DNA from 2 places in the Sporolactobacillus sp. Y61 genome. Region 1 is predicted to be linked to the other one. Evidence: riboswitches for the same ligand, from Rfam matches in the RefSeq annotation. Region 1 holds a riboswitch; the other holds the start of a gene.
The links. Region 1 has a riboswitch for S-adenosylmethionine ahead of ABNN70_RS01035 (sulfate ABC transporter substrate-binding protein). Riboswitches for the same ligand answer to the same signal wherever they lie in the genome.

Region 1 (4,215 bases):
CGTCCCAGGTCCAGTAGATCAGCGGACAGATTTTAACAGAATGAAATTTTTCATCCCTGTTGACATAGGCAACCGAACGTCTTGTCGGAGACTGCTCATGTCTGAGCCCGGAAATCCAGGCATCATAGGCTCCGATCCTTGCAGCAAGTGGCTGAATTTTCCGTATATTGCAGCAAAGATCCGGACGTTTCGACCAAAGCGCGTCTCCGTATTTTTCTGCCTGCTGCTGCGGCGTGAGCGCCGGCTTCAGCCGGATGATATGCAACTTCGGGTACCGGTTTTCCACACGACGGATCAGCTCATAGGTTTCTTTGAAGTGAAAATCGGTATCGAGGAAGATGACTGAAGCCTCTTTTTTTACTGAATAAATCAAGTCGATCAGGACGATGCCTTCAACCCCGAAGCTGCAGGAATAAACGACTTTACCTCCATAAGAATGATACGCCCACTCCAGGACCTCCCGGGCACCTTTAGATGTCGACTGCGGATTAAAATCCGGCAGCTGCACGTCTTTCCAGGTGCTGTATGTTGGAATTTTCGTTGTCCTCACCTCTTCTCTTAATCAAATAGCATGAAAAGCTCAGGAAAAGAAATCGCGATTGAGCTGAACGTACTGGCGCTCTCCGTCCGGCACTTCGTCTTCCGGATAAATAGCTTCAACCGGACAGACCGCTTCACAGGCCCCGCAGTCAATACAGTCATCCGGATTGATATAAAACATCTCATCTCCTTCAAAGATACAATCCACCGGGCAGGTCTCCACACATTCTCCCGCTTTTTCACCTTTACAGGCCGATGTAATCACAAAAGCCACTTCAGTCACCTCCTCTAAAGATCAATGAAAAAAAAGCTTTTTCCATCCAGAAAGTCAGGAAAAAGCTTCGCGTCACGATTCCTATCTTTCAAAATGGTCTGCCATTTTGCTGGAATTAGCACCTTACAGAGAAATACATGCTGTGCAGGTTGCCGGATGTCATCGGGCCAGTCCCTCAATCACTCTGGATAGTTATTGAATTGGCTTTCATTTTAAAGGGGATGCATCGAATTGTCAATTATTCACCTTGTTTTAGTGTGAATTAATTTTTTTCTTGCATTATTCCAACCTGCATGATAGGATTAAACCAATTTCATTGATTCTTATCGAGAGCGGCGGAGGGAATTGGCCCAATGAAGCCCGGCAACCACGATGACAGACGTGATCGTACAGGTGCCACGTCCAACAGGTTATCCTGAAAGATAAGGAGATGCAGTGTGACCAAATCACGTACAGCACTCCTCATCCTTTCGGAATGAGGTTTTTTTATACGCTTAGAGAACAAAACAATTTTTGTGGGGAAAAAAGCCTGTGGCGGCATCTGCGACCTGTGAGTCAGTACTTTTTTCCTGGTCTGGTAAACCAGTCATTCCCGGAGGTGAGCGCGGGGGGCGCAAGATGTATTTGCTGTTAATCCAAGTATTCCTATGTTTTTTTATTTTATTTCAGAAATCAGAATGTACGTCTTAAAACAACTACAAGGGGGCGTTTACAAATGAAAAAAATCAGTCTGTTCATCGTATCCATCTTAATTCTCGGGGCACTCAGCGCCTGCGGATCAGACCGTTCAGCTCAGGGATCCGGCTCAGGTGAAGCAAAAAAACCGGTCAGACTGCTCAATGTTTCTTATGATCCGACACGTGAACTTTATCAGCAGTACAATAAGCTGTTCGCGAAGTACTGGAAAAAGACAGGCCATCAGGATGTGACGATTCAGCAGTCTCATGGTGGATCCGGAAAACAGGCGCGCTCCGTTATTGACGGACTCAAGGCAGACGTCGTCACGCTCGCTCTTTCCGGCGATATCGATGCCATTGCCGAAAACACGGACAGGCTGGATAAGGACTGGCAGAAACGACTGCCGCAGAATGCAACACCGTATACGTCAACCATTGTTTTCCTCGTCCGGGCCGGTAATCCAAAGAACATTAAGGACTGGGATGATCTGACAAGGAAAAATGTATCTGTTGTTACGCCCAATCCGAAAACCTCAGGCGGGGCTCGATGGAATTATCTGGCCGCCTGGGCTTATGCCGACAAGAAATTCAATAATGACCAGAAGAAAGCAGAGGACTTCGTGAAAAAGATCTATGCAAACGTCAAAGTTCTCGATTCCGGAGCACGCGGAGCGACCACGACTTTCACGGAAAGAGGTGTCGGCGACGTGCTGATCGCCTGGGAGAATGAAGCCTTCCTGAGCATCGATGAACTCGGTAAGGACAAATTTGAAAGGGTCAGCCCTTCACTGAGTATTCTCGCTGAACCGCCCGTTGCCGTTGTTGATAAGAATGCGGAAAGTAACGGAACAGCAAAAGTGGCTGAGGCATATCTGAAGTACCTGTACAGTGATGAAGCCCAGGAAATCATTGCGAAAAGTTATTACCGCCCGCGTAACAAGGAGATTCTGGCAAAGTACAGCGATCAGTTCCCGAAAATTGAACTAGTCACTGTAGATGATCATTTCGGTGGCTGGGCGAAGGCGCAGAAAGAGCATTTTGCCGACGGCGGCACCTTTGATCAGATTTACCAGCCTAAATAAACAAGCTCCGGGTAAATCCATCCGTAGATAATGGAGTTGAGTATTGTGGCTTTTTCCCAACATTTAAAAAAAGGACGGTCCATCCCCGTTTCGGACTGACCATGGGGCTGTCGACGTTCTATCTTTCCCTGCTCGTCCTGATCCCGCTGTCATTTATCTTTATCTATTCAGCACGATCCGGATGGGCGTCCTTTTGGCAGGACGTCACCAACCCGCGTGTCGTTGCATCGTACAAACTGAGTTTCCTGACAGCCCTGGCGGCGGCTTTTGTTAATCTGATTTTCGGTGTCCTGATCGCCTGGGTACTGACCCGTTATACTTTCCCATGGAAACGGGCAGTCGACGGGCTCGTGGATTTGCCTTTCGCTCTTCCGACCGCTGTGGCCGGCATTACGTTGACGACACTCTACTCAGAAAATGGATGGATTGGGCGATGGCTGCCCTTCGACGTCTCTTTTACACCGATCGGTATCACGATTGCCCTGATTTTCGTTGGTCTGCCATTTGTCGTGCGCATGGTTCAGCCGGTTCTGCAGAATTTTGAACGCGAAGTGGAAGAAGCCTCATCTTCGCTTGGTGCGACACCTTTTCAGACCTTCAGAAAGGTGATTTTCCCTCAGCTGATGCCGGCGGCGCTGTCCGGATTCTCGCTGGCGTTTGCCCGCTCACTTGGCGAATATGGTTCTGTTGTATTTATTGCCGGCAATATGCCTTATAAAACAGAAATCGCGCCGCTGATGATTATGACCAAACTGGAGCAATTTGATTATTCTGCTGCGACGGCCATAGCCGTTGTCATGCTTGTCATCTCGTTTCTGCTTATTCTGCTGATTAATCTGATTCAATGGTGGTCGCGTCTTCGCTACGCCGGCCGGTAAAGATACTGAGAGGGAGTCCTTTATGGAAAGTCCTGTTGCGTCTCGTGTTGCCCGTCAGGCAGGTATTGCCCGGCATAATGTAAAAAATACCGCCATACGACTGACTCTGATCGCTCTTGTTCTGCTGTTTCTTTTCTTTTTTCTCGTCATTCCGCTGGTTGCGATCTTTACCGAGGCATTCAGACAGGGGGCAGGATTCTATTTTTCATCCATTACGGAACCTGATGCCCTGTCAGCGATCCGTCTGACGCTGCTGGTTGCCCTGATCGCGGTACCTGTGAACACCATCTTCGGGATCCTGTTCGCCTGGGTCATGACCAAGTACGCCTTCAGGGGGAAAAGTGTACTCATGACATTGATTGATCTGCCTTTTTCCGTCTCTCCTGTCATCGCCGGTCTGATTTTTATCCTGATATTCGGTCAGCACAGTTCATTCGGCAGATGGCTGATGGCGCATGATATCAATATTGTTTTCAATGTACCCGGTATTGTCCTTGCGACGTTATTTGTGACTTTCCCGTTTGTTTCCCGCGAGCTGATTCCGCTCATGCAAAACCAGGGCACTACAGCAGAAGAAGCCTCTCTGACACTTGGGGCAAGCGGCTGGCAAACTTTTCTGAAGGTCACCCTGCCTAATATCAAATGGGCGCTTTTCTACGGCATTATTTTATGCAATGCCCGGGCAATCGGCGAGTTTGGTGCCGTTTCTGTCGTATCCGGCCACATCCGCGGCCTGACGAATACCATGCCGCTGCAAATTGAGA
Region 2 (4,215 bases), 1.4 Mb from region 1:
CGAGGAGGCTTATCAATTGGCCAAAAAGAAACGAAGACTTTATGAACTGGATGTTCATTCCGTACAAAAAGCCGTCCGTACATTCGCCGAGTCCGGGCAGAAGGATAAGGGGCAAAAGTTATTCCTGAATATTTATCCTTCGACCTTGCTGCACGCCGGTCTGGTTTCCGTGATCAAGGATCTGATCGGGACTTATCCGTTTCTTGCCGGACAGCTGGTTTTCGAGATGGTTGAGAACGAGCGTATTGATGATCTGTCCGGGTTGCAGGACGTGCTGAAGCTGATCAGGCAGGCCGGCATACGGATCGCCGTGGATGATTTTGGTAAGGGGCCCGATAACATGAACCGGACGATCGAGATTGATGCCGATTACATTAAACTGGACCGTTACTTTTCGATTGACCTGAGAACGTCGGAGAAGAAACAGGCGTATGTCGCTTTTCTTATCCGATTTTGTGAAAAATTTCATACAAAACTGATTTTTGAGGGCCTTGAAACCGCAAAGGATATTCACTACATCAGAGAAATGGGCATTCATTATGCGCAGGGCTATGCGCTCGGTCGTCCGCATCTGCTGGGTAAGGCGGTGCGTGGGCATGCTTAGTTCGCAGGCATGGATCTGGCTTTTATCAGGTCTGGATCTCGTCCTGTTCTGTATGGTCACCCTGTGCTACATCCACATCAGACGTGCAGTTAAGAAAACGAAACTTTCCGGCAGAACACTGGAACAACAGATTTTTGAAGCCAAATCAAAAAAGGTCCCGGACAGGCGAAAGCACTACCGGCTGGTTGTGGACGATGAACCGTGCCAGGTGCGGATCCTTGATTTCGGGGATCGCGACCTCCGGAAACTTAATAATAAAAATGTGGATGCAAAAATAAAAGACATCAGCCTTGGCGGTATCAGGCTCTCCTGTCCACTTAATTTTCCGATAAAGGAGGAAGTGCTTATCTATGTCTCATTCCCGATGGATGAGGGGACACTGATACATATGCAGGGAACAGTTGCCTGGAAAAAGGTGAAACATGGGAGGACAGCGGTCGAATATGGTGTGCTTTTCAGCGACTTTCTGCAGCGGAAGAAACCAGAATTCAGAATTATATGAACCACAGGGAACTGGAGAAAATATCAGTCCGCCGACATTCAGGTGATGAACCGAAAGCTCTTTCCATTGACAGAATGGCCTGATTCATAGTAGACTAATATCAACTTAATATATCTTATCAAGAGTGGCGGAGGGACTGGCCCGATGAAACCCGACAACCAGCATCGAAAAAGGTGTATGGTGTCAATTCCAGCAGATGCTCAATCTGAGAGATAAGAAAAATAAACGTAAAAACCCGACGATTATTTTTCTTGTATAAAAGAAAGATAATCGTTTTTTTTTCAGCAGATAGCCCGTGTCACGCCGCTCCGTCAGGGAGGGTCAATCACCACGCTCCAAAGGACGCAGCTTGTGAGCCGTGAAATTTTGTGCAGATAGAGACAACTTGCCTGACCAACAGCCGGTCGTGGACGTTGCCCGGAAAACAGGCTCGGCATCGCTGCCAGGTGGCTCTGTAAATGAGTAGACGGAAAAAATTCCGCTTAACTTAGTAAAAAGAATACAAAACAGCTTCAATAGACGGAGGGATTCCGCCTATTGGTTTCAAAAACATGAAAAGAGAGGATCTTTCATTGCCTAATCGGAAAAATTCCGCTTATGATACGCTGAAACCCGTTCTATTCTGCATTTAAGCGGAAAATCTCCGCTTATTAAGCAAACGAACAAGATTTTTATTAAAGGGGGAGATCCGCATGATCAGGGACGCAGAATACGCGCAGATTGACAACTATCTTGATTTATACCTTTACGCCGGTGAATTACAGGATAAAGAATGGCAGGCACAGATTCGGGTCAAGCTGACTGAGTTACTGGAGGCGTTCAGGAGTTCGGCAGAGAGGTATGAACACACCCTTCGCCGCCAGTATGTGGAAGTCAGCCGCGCGCTGCTCACGCTCTGTCAGAAAATCCGCACCCATATGATTGAACCAACAGATGCGATCGCCGCGCAGCTTTTTGCCCTGAAACAGAAACGCCTGGAACTGGGAAAAGAAATTGATGCCATCAGCAGCGGCGGTCAGCGGATAGGCTAAGGCTGCGTAAAGATAACAAGGACGTGGGTATACAGCCTGCGTCCTTTTTCCATGCGGGCGGATCATGAGCCCTGCTGTTTATAGTAGAACACGGCCAGCTGGGTGCGATCACGCAGCCCCAGTTTAACGAGTATTGAACTGATATAATTGCGGACGGTGCCTTCGCTGAGATAGAGGGCCTGGGCAATTTCACGGTTAGATTTCCCGCTTGCGACCTGCTCGATCATCGCAATTTCACGTTTATTCAGATGAAACGATTCGAAATCCGGCCGGCTCTTCTGTCTGATCAGTCCGGGGATTTTTCTGACAACCGTATCGCCGAAGACCCGCTGGCCGCTTGCCACCGCTTTTAATGCCGGAATAATGCTTTCAAAGTTCTGCTTCAGAATATAGCCCTTAGCTCCGATTTTTAACGCTTCGATAATATACTCGTCATCTGAGAACGTGGTCAGGAAGAGCACATTTGCCTGCGGGTCCTCTTTGAGGATCACCGCTGCGGCGTCTATCCCGGTCATGGCGTCCATCCGGATATCCATCAACAGAATATCCGGTTTCAGCCGGCGATAGAGGGAGATGGCCTGACTTCCGGACGCGCCGCATGCAAGTACCTGAATCACCGGATCCGATTCAAGTATCGTCTGAAGCGATGCGGACACCAGCTGGTCGTCATCCACAATAAGGACCTTCATGATGGCTCTGCCTCCTTTAATTGCTCTGCCTTTTTAGGTACGGAAATAAAGATTTTAAATCCCTGCCCCATCTCGAAATTGATCACACCCCGTAACGCTTCAACCCGGTCCTGCATGTTCTTCAGGCCGATGCCTTCACCGGTATCGACCGGACGCGCCTGCCCGTTATCGGAAATCATTAACTGGTAGAAAGCCGGATGTTCCCGAAGGATGATCCGGGCAGCTGTCGCATTGGAATGACGGGCCATGTTGGACAAAGCCTCCCGGACAATCGAAATCAGTGCGACATTGACTTTGCTTCCCGGCAGCTTATGAACCGAATAATCAAGCGTGACCGGGCAAAAGGTGAACTTATCCTTCAGATCGTTCAGCTGCTTTTCAAGATCGATCGACTCGTCATACAGATCATGTACACTGGAGCGGATGCTGGTCATCGCCTCGGACAGTGTCTCTTTTAAGCGCGAAAGCTCCTCTTTCGTTTTTTTATCACGGTTGATGATCAGCAGGGCACCGGTCTGCAGCAGGGCACGGGAGAGCAGATGACCGACATTATCGTGAATCTCCCTTGCGATTCGGTTGCGTTCGCCAAGCGTTGCCATGCGGACTTCCGTGTCCTGGTTTATCAGCAGATCCTGATTCTGTTTTTTCAGTCGAAAAGCCATCTCCTTCTTCGTATCACGCAGATCGTAGAATTGATTTTTTAATTTAAAAAGGGACGCCGTCCGGTATCTCAGACAGGCGGAGAGCAGCAAGAGCGCCAGGACGAGCATCTGAATCCGAATATCAGATGGCCGGGAGACGGCAAGTGACAGCACGCCCGGGAGCAGGATCCACTGCCCTTTTGAAAAAAAGGAATCATAACAGATCAGCGGCAGAAAAACATAAAACCAGGGCAGGAAAAAGGAAAGTAAGAGGTACACGGCCGTCAGGAAGAGCCGGATGCGCGACTGGTCATAGTAGCTGAGCAGACAGGCACACGTAAAGGAAAGAAGGACGGGGGCTACATTGTCGGTGAATGTGGCCCCGGTCAGGTATACGGCCAGACAGCCGGTCATTAAAATGAGTTTATCGATGAGTGCATCCATAGCGATCTTCCATCCCTGATTCATTCTGTTACATTTATTTAAGCATTTTTCCGGTGCAGGTACAATGCCGGTGATTCATGACAATTGTCATTTCAATTGATGATTGCCGGCACTACCAGAGAAGCGCGGCGCCGGATACACTGGAGATATAAGGGAAGGGAGCTGATCGAGCCATGATTCATGTTCACAATCTGGTTAAAAGGTATGGTGATCTGGTTGCCCTGGATCACCTGTCCCTTGACGTTCATGAAGGGGAGATCTTTGGCCTGCTCGGACCTAATGGATCAGGCAAAAGCACAGCGAT

Region 2: linked by a shared signal. The riboswitch ahead of ABNN70_RS07810 (hypothetical protein) and the one ahead of ABNN70_RS01035 (sulfate ABC transporter substrate-binding protein) in region 1 are both predicted to bind S-adenosylmethionine.

What each region holds. Positions count from the first base shown of each region.
Region 1 is NZ_CP159510.1:196,269-200,483, forward strand. It holds gene ABNN70_RS01025 (phosphoadenylyl-sulfate reductase) at 1-535, opposite strand, end outside; gene ABNN70_RS01030 (ferredoxin family protein) at 581-814, opposite strand; SAM riboswitch class I at 893-1,009, opposite strand; SAM riboswitch class I at 1,135-1,243, shown strand; gene ABNN70_RS01035 (sulfate ABC transporter substrate-binding protein) at 1,530-2,573, shown strand; gene cysT (sulfate ABC transporter permease subunit CysT) at 2,675-3,451, shown strand; gene cysW (sulfate ABC transporter permease subunit CysW) at 3,474-4,215, shown strand, end outside.
Region 2 is NZ_CP159510.1:1,645,121-1,649,335, forward strand. It holds gene ABNN70_RS07800 (EAL domain-containing protein) at 1-604, shown strand, start outside; gene ABNN70_RS07805 (PilZ domain-containing protein) at 597-1,106, shown strand; SAM riboswitch class I at 1,219-1,325, shown strand; gene ABNN70_RS07810 (hypothetical protein) at 1,799-2,137, shown strand; gene ABNN70_RS07815 (response regulator transcription factor) at 2,200-2,826, opposite strand; gene ABNN70_RS07820 (histidine kinase) at 2,823-3,911, opposite strand; gene ABNN70_RS07825 (ABC transporter ATP-binding protein) at 4,085-4,215, shown strand, end outside.